DNA from 2 places in the Paenibacillus sp. R-74696 genome. Region 2 is predicted to be linked to the other one. Evidence: riboswitches for the same ligand, from Rfam matches in the RefSeq annotation. Region 2 holds a riboswitch; the other holds the start of a gene.

The links. A riboswitch is a leader RNA that binds a small molecule or an ion and turns the genes downstream of it on or off. The one in region 2 is predicted to bind cobalamin.
Region 1: another riboswitch for cobalamin. It lies ahead of cobJ (precorrin-3B C(17)-methyltransferase); the one in region 2 lies ahead of metE (5-methyltetrahydropteroyltriglutamate--homocysteine S-methyltransferase).

What each region holds. Positions count from the first base shown of each region.
Region 1 covers NZ_JBPULM010000045.1:72,792-80,524, reverse strand. Annotated here, with positions in the region: gene ACSR9A_RS20535 (leucine-rich repeat protein) at 1-4,660, shown strand, start outside; gene ACSR9A_RS20530 (DUF6376 family protein) at 4,980-5,453, shown strand; gene ACSR9A_RS20525 (hypothetical protein) at 5,478-5,747, shown strand; cobalamin riboswitch at 5,981-6,130, shown strand; gene cobJ (precorrin-3B C(17)-methyltransferase) at 6,296-7,733, shown strand, end outside.
Region 2 covers NZ_JBPULM010000046.1:130,263-137,995, forward strand. Annotated here, with positions in the region: gene ACSR9A_RS25135 (ABC transporter permease) at 1-264, opposite strand, end outside; gene ACSR9A_RS25140 (ABC transporter ATP-binding protein) at 257-991, opposite strand; gene ACSR9A_RS25145 (response regulator transcription factor) at 1,275-2,006, shown strand; gene ACSR9A_RS25150 (hypothetical protein) at 2,035-2,166, opposite strand; gene metE (5-methyltetrahydropteroyltriglutamate--homocysteine S-methyltransferase) at 2,215-4,503, opposite strand; cobalamin riboswitch at 4,775-4,967, opposite strand; gene ACSR9A_RS25160 (energy-coupling factor ABC transporter ATP-binding protein) at 5,122-5,991, opposite strand; gene cbiQ (cobalt ECF transporter T component CbiQ) at 5,978-6,799, opposite strand; gene ACSR9A_RS25170 (energy-coupling factor ABC transporter substrate-binding protein) at 6,796-7,080, opposite strand; gene ACSR9A_RS25175 (energy-coupling factor ABC transporter permease) at 7,080-7,733, opposite strand, start outside.

The DNA.
Region 1 (7,733 bases), on a different contig from region 2:
TGCGGGTACGACGGTAACCGAAATTGGGAGATCAGCATTTGATACATACGGTACAGGCAAACCTAAAATTACAAGCGTCGTGATTCCGAACAACGTGAAGGTAATCCAAACGTATGGATTCCGTTATACTGGCCTCACTTCCATAGACCTTCCAGACAGTTTGTTAACGATCGGCTCCAGCGCATTCGAGAACAATCCGCTTACAACAGTCGTTTTTCCAGATAGTGTAACGACGATCGGCAACTATTCTTTTTATATGAATAATTTGACATCGATTAAATTATCGGAAAATTTGAAGACGATTAATGGCGGGGCTTTCGACACCAATCACATTGCGAAACTTGTCATCCCGGCCAGCGTAACGAATGTCGCCAGTAGTTCATTCTATAATAACAACTTAACAAGCATAACTGTGTTAGGCAATGCAACAACTTTTGGGACAGGTGTATTTGAGGGTAATCCGGGCAATCTGAAAATATTCGGAATTGCGAATTCTCCCGTAGCCGTTTATGCGTCGAGCAACGGACATACGTTTGTGGACGGAACGGCGTTATTTCAAGCGGTCTCTAGCGCCAAGTCGTTGTTGAAAAGTAATCTGGTGGGCACCAGCGTAGGACAAGTTCCGGCCAATGCCTATAACGACTTAACGGCAGACTATGACGCAGCCATGCTTTTTATCGACGGAATCGGGAATGCCACCATCGCCTCTGACCTGGCTAACGCAGCAAATCCTCTGACCTCTTCAATCGCGGCATTCAATGCGCAAATTGTCCAGGCCGGCAATCCCGCGGTGTTGGCAGCGGCAATCACGGCGGCGCAGCAGGCATTGACGGATCATCCGCAAGGGGAGAACGTGGGGCAGGTGTCAGCGGGAACGCGCACCGCGCTCGAAACTGCGATGGATGCGGCGCAGCAGATTCTTGATAACGCGAGCAATTACACGCAAGCTCAACTGGATACGGCAGTGAACCAGTTAAATTCAGCGGTTCAAATCTTTAATGCCGCTGTTATACAAGCGGGTATTCCGACGGCGCTGGACGCGGCGATCACGGCGGCGCAGCAGGCGTTGACGGATCATCCGCAAGGGGAGAACGTGGGGCAGGTGTCAGCGGGAACGCGCACCGCGCTCGAAACTGCGATGGATGCGGCGCAGCAGATTCTTGATAACGCGAGCAATTACACGCAGGATCAACTGGATACGGCAGTTAACCAGTTAAATTTAGCGGTTCAAATCTTCAATGCCGCTGTTGTACAAGCGGGTGTTCCGACTGCGCTGGACGCGGCGATCGCGGCGGCGCAGCAGGCGTTAACGACTCATCCGCAAGGTACGGATGTAGGGCAGACTTCGGCAGGAACTCGCACCGTGCTGGAAACTGCGATGGATGCGGCGCAGCAGATTCTTGATAACGCGGGAAATTACACGCAGGATCAACTGGATACGGCTGTTACCCAGTTAAATTCAGCGGTTCAAGTCTTTAATGCTGCTGTTATACAAATGGGTATTCCGACGGCGCTGGGGGCGGCGATCACGGTTGCACAGCAGGCGTTGACGGATCATCCAGAAGGTATGGATGTCGGGCAGACTTCGGCAGGAACTCGCACCGTGCTGGAAACTGCGATGGATGCGGCACAGCAGATTCTTGATAACGCAGGCAATTACACGCAGGATCAACTGGATACGGCAGTTAACCAGTTAAATTCAGCAGTTCAAATCTTCAATGCCGCTGTTGTACAAGCGGGTGTTCCGACTGCGCTGGACGCGGCGATCACGGCGGCGCAGCAGGCGTTAACGACTCATCCGCAAGGTACGGATGTAGGGCAGACTTCGGCAGGAACACGCACCGTGCTGGAAACTGCGATGGATGCGGCACAGCAGATTCTCGATAACGCGGGCAATTACACGCAGGATCAACTGGATACGGCAGTTAACCAGTTAAATTCAGCGGTTCAAGTCTTTAATGCTGCTGTTATACAAGCGGGCATTCCAACGACGCTGGACGCGGCAATCGCGGCGGCGCAGCAGGCGTTGACGGATCATCCGCAAGGTACGGATGTAGGGCAGACATCGGGAGGAACTCGCACCGTGCTGGAAACTGCGATGGATGCGGCGCAGCAGATTCTCGATAACGCGGGCAGTTACACACAGGATCAACTGGATACAGCAGTTAACCAGTTAAATTCAGCGGTTCAAGTCTTTAATGCTGCTGTTATACAAGCGGGTGTTCCAACGGTGCTGGACGCGGCAATCACGGCGGCGCAGCAGGCGTTGACGGATCATCCGCAAGGGGAGAACGTGGGGCAGGTGTCAGCAGGAACTCGCACCGCGCTGGAAAATGCGATGGATGCGGCGCAGCAGATTCTCGATAACGCGGGCAATTACACGCAGGATCAACTGGATACGGCAGTTAACCAGTTAAATTCAGCGGTTCAAGTCTTTAATGCTGCTGTTATACAAGCAGGTATTCCAACGGCGCTGGGGACGGCGATCACGGCGGCGCAGCAGGCGTTGACGGATCATCCGCAAGGTACGGATGTAGGGCAGATTTCGGCAGGAGACCGCGCTGCCCTGCAGACCGTGATAGATGCAGCGCAGGCTATTGCCGACGATGCGGAAAATCAATCTCAGACTCGTTTGGATGAAGCTACTGTCAGTTTGAACGATGCTATGGCGGTATTTGAAGCTGCTTGGGTAGGGATGGTGCTAACCGCATCGGCCAATGATTTGTACGGAACGAGCGACACGCTTCGCTTTACGGTATTTTACGGATATGAAGTAACCGTGATAGGGACACCGGTCGTTCCGATCATGGTTGGAGACAATTCCGCCACTCAGACGGTATATGCCCCATATATGGGAGCGCGCGGCGAGGCAGTGACAAAACTTACTTTCGAATTCGAAGTTCCTGCTGGGCTCGCGGATGTTGACGGAATTGAAGTTGCTGCATCATTAGAGCTCCCGAACGGTGCAAGCATCGTTCGCACCTCCAGCGGACGCCCCGCTTCGCTAACTTACGTAGCACCGGACGCGAACGGAATACGTATCGTGGCGATACCGCCCGAAGTTGCCATGACGGTTGCACCGAACGGATCGGAACGTAAAGCGATCAGTGTGATTGCAAGCGTGTACGGCGGAGCTGCGGGAAATGCGCTGACGCAGCTCCGTTGGCTGCCTGGAAGTCTTAGTGGGGTTGATTTTGCCGGTGGAACGAAGGGAACCGATATTTTGGCCACACCTCAATTCACCATTACTGCCAACGGCGACTATACCGTTTATGCCCTAGACGAAGCAGGCAATGAAGCAGTGAAAACCATCACTGTTACTGGGATTTCAACCCCGTCTTCGTCGGATAACGGCAATCGACCGGTCACATCGGGGACGACTGTGAAGTTAGATTCGAATGGCGGGATTAAAATTCTCGTCGATCCATCCGACATCAAACAAGTCAAGCGTTTGGACGGCACGGTGATCGAGCAAGTCTTCCTCCCCGAACGGACGAGGGAGCAAGTGCTGGAACTCCTGAAAGATGCGATGAAACCGTTTGTCAGCATTACAATCGGCAATCGGGAGCAAGCGTTACAGGCACAGTTTCAAGCTGACTGGATCGCGGATATGGTCAAAGCTAATCCTAATACCATTATCGAGGTGAGGTTGAACAATTCTAGCTACCAATTGCGGTTAAGCGCGATCGATCTGATCGGCTTGGCGGAGCGTCTCGACGCGGAAATATCGAATTTGACCGTGAACATCATACAGGAGCTGGCCGGCGAGCATATTCGACAAGAGATCAATCGGATCGGGGTTTCCCAAGGTTTTACTGTTTTCGCCGACGTCATTGACTACAAGGTGATGGTCGAAGCAAACGGGCAAATGTTGGAGGTGCACGACTATGGCGGATCGTACTCGATCCGGACCATTAAGTTGGACCGAGAGAACACAAACGGTAACCTGGTTGCCGTTCAGTATATCCCGGAAAACGGAACCGTCGTTTTTGTTCCGGCAAAGATGGAAACCGGTCCAGACGGCACTAACGAAGCGATTCTGAACGTGCCACATAACAGCTTGTACACAGTCGTAAATGTGCAAGCCCGAACGTTCGCCGATTTAACCAGACACTGGGCGAAAGCGGATGTGGAGCATCTGGCGTCCAAGCTGCTGGTGAACGGCGTGGCGGCCGACCGTTTTGACTCAGAAGGAACCATTACACGAGCAGAATTCTCAGCCTTGCTCGTTCGTGCGCTAGGGCTATCCGTGAAGGAGAGCGAGGGCGGTGATCGTTTTGCGGATGTCCCTGCATCCGCATGGTATGCATCTGCAGTAAATGCGGCAGTGGCTAGCGGGCTGGTTAGCGGCATCGGTGCCGGCCGTTTTGCGCCTAACGATCCAATTACCCGCGAGCAAATGGCCGTTGTGATTGCTGGCGCCTTAACCTTCACCAGCCATGGAACCAGTAGCGGTGGGCAAAAGGGAGGCCATCTGGATGCTTTCACGGATCGAGACTCCATTTCTTCATGGGCGCAAGCTGCGGTAGTCCGAGCATCGGAAGACGGCATTATAAAAGGAATGGAAGACGGACGCTTTGCCCCGAGGGAGAATGTAACGAGGGCGCAGGCAGCGGTTATACTGAAAAGGTTCCTGCAATATGTAAATTTTATCGATTAAATCAAGCAAAGAAATCAATTCAAAATGAATCGAAATACTCATTCATAGAATCATCTGTAAAACGATAGTGAAGGAGCTTGCCTCGTGGCAGCTCCTTTTTGTCGTACAAGTAACTGGCAGATAAGTGTGAAATATCGGTTGACAAGAAAATGGTCTAAATGAAATCCACGAAATCATCGGGCTGTTTTTGTCTCATTTGATCTTATAGCCCACATAAATGATGGACAAGCTTATTAATAAGACGAAATGCAACCGTTTGGACGCTTATGCCGTATAAATAGTGCTCTGTGCCATACAGGCGGAAAGGAAGAGATTAAACATGACCATTCGTTCAGGAAAAAGCATACTTTTAATCATTGGAATGTTATTATTAGGAGGATGCTCGTTATTCGAGGATGCCAAGCAGGCGGTCAATTCCGTATCGAGCTCGGCCGACTATGTGACGGGGGCGGCTTCGTACATGCAGACACTGACAAGCTTCAGCGAGCAGGCGACGCAGCTTGCGGAGCAAGCCGTAAACGATGCGAGTGCACGCGCCGATTATAAGGAGCAGCTGGTAGCTGTGCAGGACTCGATTAAGCAGTTTGGCGAGCTGCAAGCGCCGGATTTTGCCAAGGATGTCCATCAGACCGTGGTCGATTATAATTTGAAGCTGCAGGAAAGCATTGATGAGGTGCTGAAGCAGATCGAAGACGGCAAAGCATTGGTTGACGCAACGGAAATTCCAAATACGATTAACAAAATCAACGAGCTGTTAAATCAAGTAAATCAACTTCAGCAGCTGGTGTCGTAACGGTAAAGAGAGGAAGAATGAAAGATGAAAGTAAATATTTTGCATGCTAGCATGACGAACTCTAAGGAATCTGGTTTCGTGGGCAAGGTTCATTTTGAAGTAGAGGGCCAGACGAACCAATACGAAATTGCCCTTCACAGCCGCAAGGCGACTGAGTGGGGCTACGGTTTATTTTTTCTGAATGAATCGGGCAAGGAAGAAGATCTTTTAGCGGTCGAGGATGAGTTGGAAGAGGATGATGAGCTGTTTGATTCCCTCGTGAAAGCGGCTTGGGAAACACTGGAGAAGAAATAAACCTTTACGCGTATATGGCTGAAGCCGTCCTCTGACGGCAAAGCTGCCGTTTCGAGGATGCAATATAAGCCCATTTATAAGTGCAAAACTTATAAATTCTTATATTTTGAAAAATAGAGCTGGCGCCAGCCTGGACATGCAGTCCGTGCTTGCGCTGGCTCTATTTGCGTCTAGGCTGATGGCATAAACGCACTTGTCGATCATACAATCTAATGTTATCATTAAGATTACAATTTAATAGGAAGGGAATAAGTGTCAGCAGGCGTGCAAGGCGCCCAAGTTGACTTAATAGGGAAGTCGGTGAGAGACCGGCGCGGACCCGCCACTGTATGAAGCGACTGACGCTTCAAAGCCAGGAGACCTGCTTATTTCAACGACACTGTAAACCTACGTGGATATTAGGAAGGTGTTAGAGATTGGATGGCCCTTCGCTGTCTGCGTTTAACAAGGACATTGGTCTTTTCAAGCATTTCTAACACATAGCGTTAGAGGTGCTTTTTTTGTTGGATAGAAATTGTAAATTGCTACATAGAAGGAGTTGGGCATCAATGAGTGAAGCAGGCGTCGGCAAGCTGTTAATTATCGGATTCGGCCCAGGGAGCTTCGAGCATATTACGAAACGCGCCCGTGAAGCGATTCAGGAGAGCGATATAGTCATCGGCTATAACACGTATGTGGACTTGATTCGGGAGCTAATCAGCGATCAGGCGATTGTGCGGACAGGGATGACGGAGGAGGTCAGCCGGGCGCAGGAAGCGGTGCGCCAGGCGGAGAACGGCAAGAAGGTTGCCGTTATATCAAGCGGCGATGCGGGCGTGTACGGTATGGCAGGACTCGTGTATGAGGTGCTGATTGAGAAGGGCTGGAAGCGTAATGGCGGGGTAGAGGTTGAAGTCATTCCCGGCATTTCCGCCATTAACTCGACAGCGTCCCTGCTCGGCGCACCGATTATGCACGATGCTTGCACGATCAGCCTAAGCGATCATTTGACCCCTTGGGAGCTGATAGCGCGCAGAGTAGAAGCGGCTGGACAAGCGGATTTCGTCATTGCGCTTTATAACCCGCGCAGCGGCAGAAGAACACGGCAAATCGTGGAGACGCAGCGTATTTTGCTCAAATACCGTTCGCCAGATACGCCGGTTGGTATTGTGAAAAGCGCGTATCGCGACCGTGAGGATATTGTCGTGACGACGCTTGCCCGTATGCTTGATCATGATATCGGCATGCTGACAACGGTCGTTATTGGCAACTCCACAACCGTTAATTATGATGGGCTGATGATTACGCCGCGTGGCTATCAGCGCAAATATACGCTGGGTGAAGGCGCGCAGCCTTTGAAGCCTCACCAGCGTCTGCAAGAGAAGAATGAGCCGTGGGCACTTCATACGGCAGGAATGCCGGAGCTCTCAGGTGATGGAGACTATCCTGAGGATGAATATGATGCGACGGACCCTTTGGTGGAGCGGGAAGAGCCGCAAATGGCGGTGCCAGACCAGCCGAGAAATGAAAATGGGCAAGGCGGCGGCGTAGCCGTAGCCATAGCACCTCCAGTCGCACCCGTGAAGCCTGCTCCAGCTCCGGTTGATAAAGCTGCTTCATCGAAGGTGGAGTCAGCCGCGATGCCAGCTGTCTCGCCACTTCATTTGGCAATGGAAGCAGTACTGCTTAATGATCGCAGCAAGGGTATAGAGCCTAGTGCGGCATATGCGGAAGCTGCGAGCCCATTGCCTGTATTTACGCAGCAATCGGTTTTGGAGTTCGCCGTAAGCCCGGGTGTAGCGACGAAGAACTTTACTCCCCAGCAGCTGGTGGCACTGGCGCAGGCGGTTGGCGAGAAGGGCTCGATTGAATATACACCGCATCATCATCTGCTTGTGCGGATCCCGACGTCTGATCCTGACAGCGTTACGGCAAAGCTGCGTGCAGATGGCCTCAGTCTGGCGCCGATCGGTGATGTTTTGCAACTGAAGGCTTGCGATTTTTGCA
Region 2 (7,733 bases):
CAGCCGGATGCCCTTAACCGGTATGGCGCGGGAGCCGGCATTCCATGACGCAACCGTAATCATTGAAATAATAATGAGCACAATAAAAATCGGATGATTCGTCTCAAAAATAAAATGCAGCAAAAAACCGATAAACAGCAGCTGCACAGCGGAGCGAAGCGTACCTGTAATAATCTCCTTCTCCAGGCCGAGCTTTTGCTTCATTGAAATAAATGTCGTAATGGCGACAAATACCAGCGTGCAGGCGAGCGCAATATTATTCATGCGGCTCTTCCCCCTGCTCCGGCGCATGCTGACTATCTAAAAAGCTGCGCGCCTGCTCCGACCCGGGATTTCTGAAAAAAGCTTCCGTTGCGCTTTGCTCCAGCAGCCTGCCTTCCGCCATAAACCAGATACGCCCGCTTATTTGCCGTGCCTGCTCTAGATGATGAGTAATCCAGATGAATGCCGTGCCTTCCTTCGAGCACCATTCGCTTAGAAACTGCTCTACCTGCCGCTTGCTCTTCGGATCAAGCGATGAAGTCGTCTCATCCAGCAGCAGCAGCGGGGAACGGAGCACTAATGCCCGCGCAAGGGCTGTCCTTTGTTTTTCCCCGCCAGACAAGCTTTCCGCCTCTTTGCTCCATTCGATATGCCCAAGGCCAATGCCTTCCATACAGCGCCTCGCCAGCGCTTCATCAAACGGCTTCCCTTGCAGCTCGCTTACCGCTCGCAAGTTGTGCTCGACCGATCCCGGCAGCATGACCGGCGTCTGAGCAACGTAACACACGATGCGCCGCCACTCCTCGGGCTTCCACTCGCTGCTTGTCCGTCCTTTCAGCAATAGCGTTCCCGCATCCAGCTCACCAAGCAGCGACACGATTCGCAGCAGCGTGCTTTTGCCCTGACCGGATGTGCCCAGCAGCGCAATACGCTCCCCAGCCTGCACCTGTGCTGTAATCCCTTCAAAAATCCATTCGGGATGTTTTCTATATTTTGATACGTTATTCAATGTTAATAAGGGGGCCACCTAGCTCTCTCCTTCATCCATAGCCTGCATTTCACCATTATACTCTGCTCCCCGTCTGCTCGAAAGAGGACAGCCTGACGACGATTGGGAGCAGCAGCCGTACTGTATCCGCACTCATAGGCAATTGTGTCTTTTTCGCGACTACCCTTCGGCTAATGTGGCAAGAAACGGAGGTTTTTTAGTTGACAACAATGGGGGTCGCATGCAATGATAATGATAATTGTTATCAGTAATGAATTTAAACATAAAGATGAGGTGTTGAGCCATGGCATTTCAGCAACCATATAGCATTCTGATTGTTGATGATGAGGAGCATATCCGCAAGCTGCTCAAGTTATTTTTGAAAAAAGAAGGCTGGATCGTCGAAGAAGCCTCCGACGGCATCAACGGCTTGTTTAAGGCAATGCAATACAATTATTCAATGATTTTGCTGGACCGTAATATGCCGGGGATGGACGGGCTTGAATTTTGCCGCGAGCTCAAGAAGAAAAAATCGACACCCGTCATTATGCTTTCCGCCTGTGGCGAAGAGGATGACCGGCTCGACGGCTTCCAAGCGGGCTCCGACGATTATGTCGTTAAGCCATTCAGCCCGCGCGAGCTGATGTACCGCATTAAGGCGATCATTCGCCGCACCTCGGAGTTTGCTTATCGCGCCTTGCAGCGCAAGCAGACACCTGATCTTACGCTGCCAGGACTCGTGTTCGATTATGATTCGAGGCAAGTGATTGCCGGAAACAGCAAGGTAAAGCTGACGTTCCGCGAATATGAGCTGCTCAGGTTTATGGCAGCCAACATCAATCAGCCCATTTCCCGCGAGGATTTAATGCGGCGAATTTGGGGCTATCAATCGCTCGGCGATTACCGGACGATTGATACCCATGTAAAGCGGATCAGAGAAAAGCTGAACCGCGTCCACCCCGAATCTGCCTCCTTGATTCAGACGGTATGGGGCATTGGCTATTGCCTGATGAATCCCGCGGCAGAGACCATTTAGGCGGGCGGCTGCAGCAGGCAGAATTGCATTACCTGTCTATATTGGCCTGTTTTCCTGCCTGCCATGTCCCCGCTCCCCCGGCTTTGACCATCCCCGCTTCAAATAAAGCAAAAGCTCCGCATGCGCCAATCAGCGCAAGCGGAGCTTTTTTAATATTCATACCCTATGAACAACGATACGAATCGTCCTGATCATTACAATTACTTCATTACTTAGCCAGCTGCTCCCGTACTTGCTCGGTCGCTTGGATCATGTTGCGCAGCGATGCTACTGTCTCATCTACACCACGAGTCTTAAGTCCGCAGTCCGGGTTAATCCAGAACAATTCTGGCTCAAGCACGTTCAGGGCGCGTTTGATCATCGATGTCATTTCCTCTACTTCCGGCACGCGCGGGCTGTGAATGTCGTATACGCCAAGGCCAATACCCAGCTCATACGTGTGCTCCTCGAAGCTGTGAATCAGCTCGCCGTGGCTGCGGGATGTTTCAATGGAGATAACATCGGCATCGAGCGCGCGAATGGAATCAATAATGTCATGGAATTCACAATAGCACATATGCGTGTGAATTTGCGTCGTATCCTTAACGTCAGAAGTGGACAAGCGGAAGGAAAGCACCGCCCAGTTCAAATATTGCTCCCAATCTTCACGTTTAAGCGGCAAGCCTTCACGAAGGGCTGGCTCATCCACCTGAATCATTTCAATGCCTGCTTCCTCCAGCGCCTTCACTTCTTCTGCCAGGGCAAGTGCGATTTGGTAAGCAACCTGCTCACGAGTCAAATCACTGCGGACAAACGACCAGTTCAAAATCGTAATCGGGCCTGTCAGCATGCCTTTCACCGGCTTAGAAGTCAGCGACTGGGCATAAACGGTTTCTTCGACAGTCATCGGCTTGCTGAACTGCACATCGCCGTAAATGACTGGTGGTTTTACGCAGCGTGAGCCATAGGATTGCACCCAGCCATTTTTCGTGAAAGCAAAGCCTTCCAGCTTCTCTCCAAAAAACTCAACCATATCCGTACGCTCAAATTCCCCATGAACGAGCACATCAAGGCCGATCTCTTCCTGCAGCTTGATCCAATGCTGAATCTGCTCCTTAATGAATACGCGGTACTGCTCCTCGCCCAAATCACCACGGCGCCATTGCTGCCTTGCTTGGCGTACTTCCGCCGTTTGCGGGAAGCTGCCGATTGTTGTTGTCGGCAGGAATGGCAGCTGCCAGCGTTCCTTCTGGCTCACTTGACGCTCTGCAAATACCGCTTTGCGCTCCGACGGCTGTGCATTGATGCTCGCTACAGCGGCATGAACGCTTGCACGGCCACGGGACGGCGATGCGGCAAGTGCAGCCAAAGCGGCTGCATTGCGATCAAACGCCTCTTTTACCGCTGCTTCTCCTTCATTCAGCGCAGTTGCAAGAACGGAAATTTCCTCCAGCTTCTCATTGGCATAGGCCAGTGCGCCTGCAAGCTCTGCTGGCAGTGCCGTTTCAAGAGCCGCCGATACAGGTACATGCAGCAGGCTGCAAGAGGAGCTTACAATTAGGCGGTCGTTTGGCACGACTTTAGCAATGCGGGCAAGCAGCGCTTTGCGCTCCTGAAGATCCGCCCGCCAAATGTTGCGGCCATCAATAACGCCTGCACCCAGCACTTTATCCTGCGGGAAGCCGATCGACTCAAGCTGCTGCAGGTTCTTTTCAGCGCCAGCTGTGAAGTCCAGGCCTAAGCCCTGTACAGGCAAAGCCGCGATTGCAGCATAATGCTGAACCGATTCGAAATACGTTTGCAGCAGCAAATTGAGCTTAGGTGCAGCTTCATGAAGCTGTGCATAAATGCTTTGAACAAGCGCCAAATCTGCATCAGAAACATCTGTTACGAGCGAAGGCTCGTCAATTTGTACCCACTGTACGCCTTCTTGCTCCAGCTCGCGCAGCACCTGTGCATACAGCGGCACATACTGGGCAGCAACCGTAGCAAGCTCAGAAGCGGCATAACCTTTAGAAAGCTTGAGGAATGTATAAGGTCCAACAATGACTGGTTTGCCTTCGATGCCCAGCTTTTCCTTTGCCTCGCGGTAAGCGATCAATGGACGGTTCTCGGTCAGAGCCGGCGTAATGCCCTTCAGCTCAGGAACAATGTAGTGATAGTTCGTATTGAACCATTTCGTCATCTCGGATGCCGACGCCGTTTTATTGCCTCTCGCCATGGCGTAATAGGTCGTTACCGATACAGGGCCGCCTGTGTAACCAAAGCGCTCAGGCACGACGCCAAACATAGCAGCTGTATCAAGGATATGGTCATAATACGAAAAATCATTTACCGGAATGAGATCAATTCCGGCCTGTTTTTGCAATTGCAGATGGTTTAGACGAATCGTCTCCAGCTGTTTCAAGAAATCCGCTTCCGCAAGCTTGCCGCTCCAGAACGCCTCCAGCGCTTTTTTCCATTCTCTGTTTTCACCGATACGCGGATATCCCAAACTGCTGCTTTTTACTTGACTCATTTTTATTGCCTCCTGTTTTTCATTATTCACCCTAGTGGATGGAAGTTATAATTCTTTGTTATTTCATCAACAAACTCAGATATATGCTTATGGCGTTGCGAGCGAATTTCTTCGCGGCGGCCTTTCCCTATACATCCGATTTGCTGCCAGCCAGAAACGATTAAATACAAAAAGGGACGTCCTACCCTGTACAGAAATGTGGGTAAAGACGCCCCTCGTTTCAACAAACGATGGCTGCCATCTTTAACACCTCCCTATCTCCCGTAGGTAATGCAGTGTATAGAATAAGGCAGGTCTCCTGGCTCCAGCATCATCATCGCTGCGCTCGCCTTCCCGGCATCATGCCAGTGGCTTTATTGTGCAGAACTCCGCTGTTACAGTGGCGGGACCGCGCCGGTGTTGCACCGGACTTCCCTTTTAAGCTCAAGACGTTACGCAAGAGCACCTTATTCCTCGCTATTTAGTTGGTCAATCTTTATTTATACAAGGTAAAACGGTTGTCGCGTTCTTTGGCGGCGCAGCTCGTTTCAGTCCGAGAAATATAGAGAAAGGATGGAAAAATCATATCCTTTCCTACTATTTCAAGCAACATGTATAACTATACACACTTTCGTGTTTTTATACAACAAAAGATTTTACAGCCGCTTTAAATTGTTCGAGCGTGCGCGGCGGCGGCTGTGTTCCCCTCAGCTTGGACGGCAGTGCCTCCCATGCTTCCAGCACCATTGGCAGCGTGAGTCCAAGGCTTCTGAGACGCTCGCCTTCGCGAAATACCGTCTCCGGCGTACCCTCCAATATACAGCGGCCCTCATTCATAATAAAAATCCAGTCCGCCCAAGCATAGGCCATATTCATGTCATGCGTGGCCATAACCGGAGTTATGCCGCTCGCATGAATGCGGTCCAGCTCAGCCATCAGCCGCTGCTCCGATATCGGATCGAGATAAGCAGCCGGCTCATCAAGCAGTACCAGCTCCGGCTCCAGCGCCAGCACGCCGGCAAGAGCGACTCGCTTCTTTTGCCCCAGGCTGAGATGATGCAGCGGCTTATGCGCCAGTTCCTGCAAGTTCAGCTGCTGGATGATACGCCCCGTACGCCTGTTAATTTCCTCTTCATGAAGCCCCGCATTGCGCAGCCCATAAGAAATATCCTCATAAGCGGTATTTAAGATGAGCTGATGCTCCGGGTCCTGAAAAACAAGACCAACGCGCCGTCTCAAGCTGGCAAGCTCTCTGGGCTTATAAGAAAGCGGATCGCCGCGCCAGCTGACATAACCGGATTGCGGACGATTAATGCCAATAAGCTGCAAAAAAAGTGTCGACTTGCCCGAGCCATTATGCCCGCACAGCGCTACCTTCTTGCTTGCTGGAATGCGCAGCTCAAGCCCGTTTAAAGCGGCCTTGTCCGTTCCGGGATATGCATAGCTTACGCTGTTCATTTCCATAATGGTTGATGTCTGATCGTTGCCTGCCAGCTTATTCACCTCCATACCGAAGCCATAGCTCTGCTGCCAGTAAAATGATTATGCCTAGCCCAGCTTCCGCCCAATATCGGAGGCGAACCGTCCGCTTTACAGCAGGAGCAAGGCGGATCTCATTCGTAAATCCTCTTGCCATTAGCCCATTCGAAAGCCCCTTGTATCGATGCATCGTCTTGACGAAGAGCCGCACGGCAATAGCTGCCGTACCCTGCAGCTTTCCTCTAAAACCATGTTGACCGCCCCGTGCGCGCTGCGCGATCAGCATAGCCCCCGCCGTATCCAGCAGCAGAAAGATGAAGCGATACATAATGATCATGAGCTCCAGTACAATTTGCGGCATTTTCAACCGCTTCAGCACCTGCAGCAGCTCGGGAAACGGGGTAGTCAAGGTGATGAAAAACATGCAAGCCAGGCAAGCAAGAATACGCGTAAAAATAGGTCCGGCCAGACCTAAGGATGCCTCCGGCACATACAAGCTGATCGGCTCCCATGAAGCGAGCACCCAGCCTGCTTTCTCAGCTGCCAGGCTTCCTGCTGCGCTGCCGCTGTTACTGCTGCTAGTGAATTCAATAAGCAGCGCTGGCAGGCTGAGAATGAACAGCAAGCAAGAGGAGAAAAGCAGCGCCATATAAAGCCTGGCAGGTACTTTCGCGTAGCCAACCGTCCACAGCATAAGCCATCCAAAAATGGCTAGCTGCACGAGCGGATGAGCGAGATAGGCAAGCAGCAGCAGCAGGGCTGCAAGCCCGCATTTCCAAAAGGCGGATAAATCCCGCAGCCGATTGGAATAAGAAATCGTATCGATCCATTTCATCATTGCTGCTTTGTTTTCTCCGACTTCCCTTTAAATAGGCCAATCACATAGCCGATAATGCCAGCGCCTATCGCAGCTTGCAGCGCGAACAGCATGCTTTCTGTTTCTCCCGGCACCTCTGTCAGCGGAGACGCCCAAGGCTCATAATGGGGCGCAATCGTCTGGATCATTTCCTCCGCTGCCCCATCCGCGCCGCCGAACTCGGCGTTAATGAATATTAATGGCGCAACGGCAAGTAAAACAACAATGGCTAAAATCCAAATATTTTTGGCACTGCGGCTCATTATACGCGCTCCCCTTTCATTCTCCGCTTCAAAATAGACAGCTCGTCCGTGTTAAAAGATTGCAGCCAGTTCCAGATCAATACCGTCAGCAAGCCTTCACTAACAGCGAGCGGAATTTGGGTAATCGCAAAAATGCCGCCAAACTTCATAAACGACGCGATAATGCCGCCTTCGACAGCCGGAAAAGCAACGGCGAGCTGAATGGAAGTGACGATATAAGTAGCCAGATCAGCAACAGCAGCAGCTGAAAAAATCGCCAGGCCTTGCTTGCTGCCTGAACGCATCAGCAGCCGATAGACCGCATAGCCCGCAGCGGGACCGGCAACCGCCATTGAAAAAGCATTCGCCCCAAGCGTCGTCAGCCCGCCATGCGCCAGCAGCACCGCCTGAAACAGCAGTACCATTGAACCCAATACGCTCATGGGCAGCGGTCCGAACATAACCGTTCCAAGCCCCGTTCCCGTTGGATGCGAGCTGCTTCCTGTAACGGAAGGAATTTTCAGCGCGGACAGCACGAAGGTGAAGGCAGCAGCCAAGCCCAGCAGCAGCTTAAGCTCTGGCGCTTCCTTGGTAATTTTCCGAATAGCACGTACACCTAAGATGAAAAAAGGAATAAAGGCCACCCACCAAAAAATCGCCCAGCCTACAGGCAA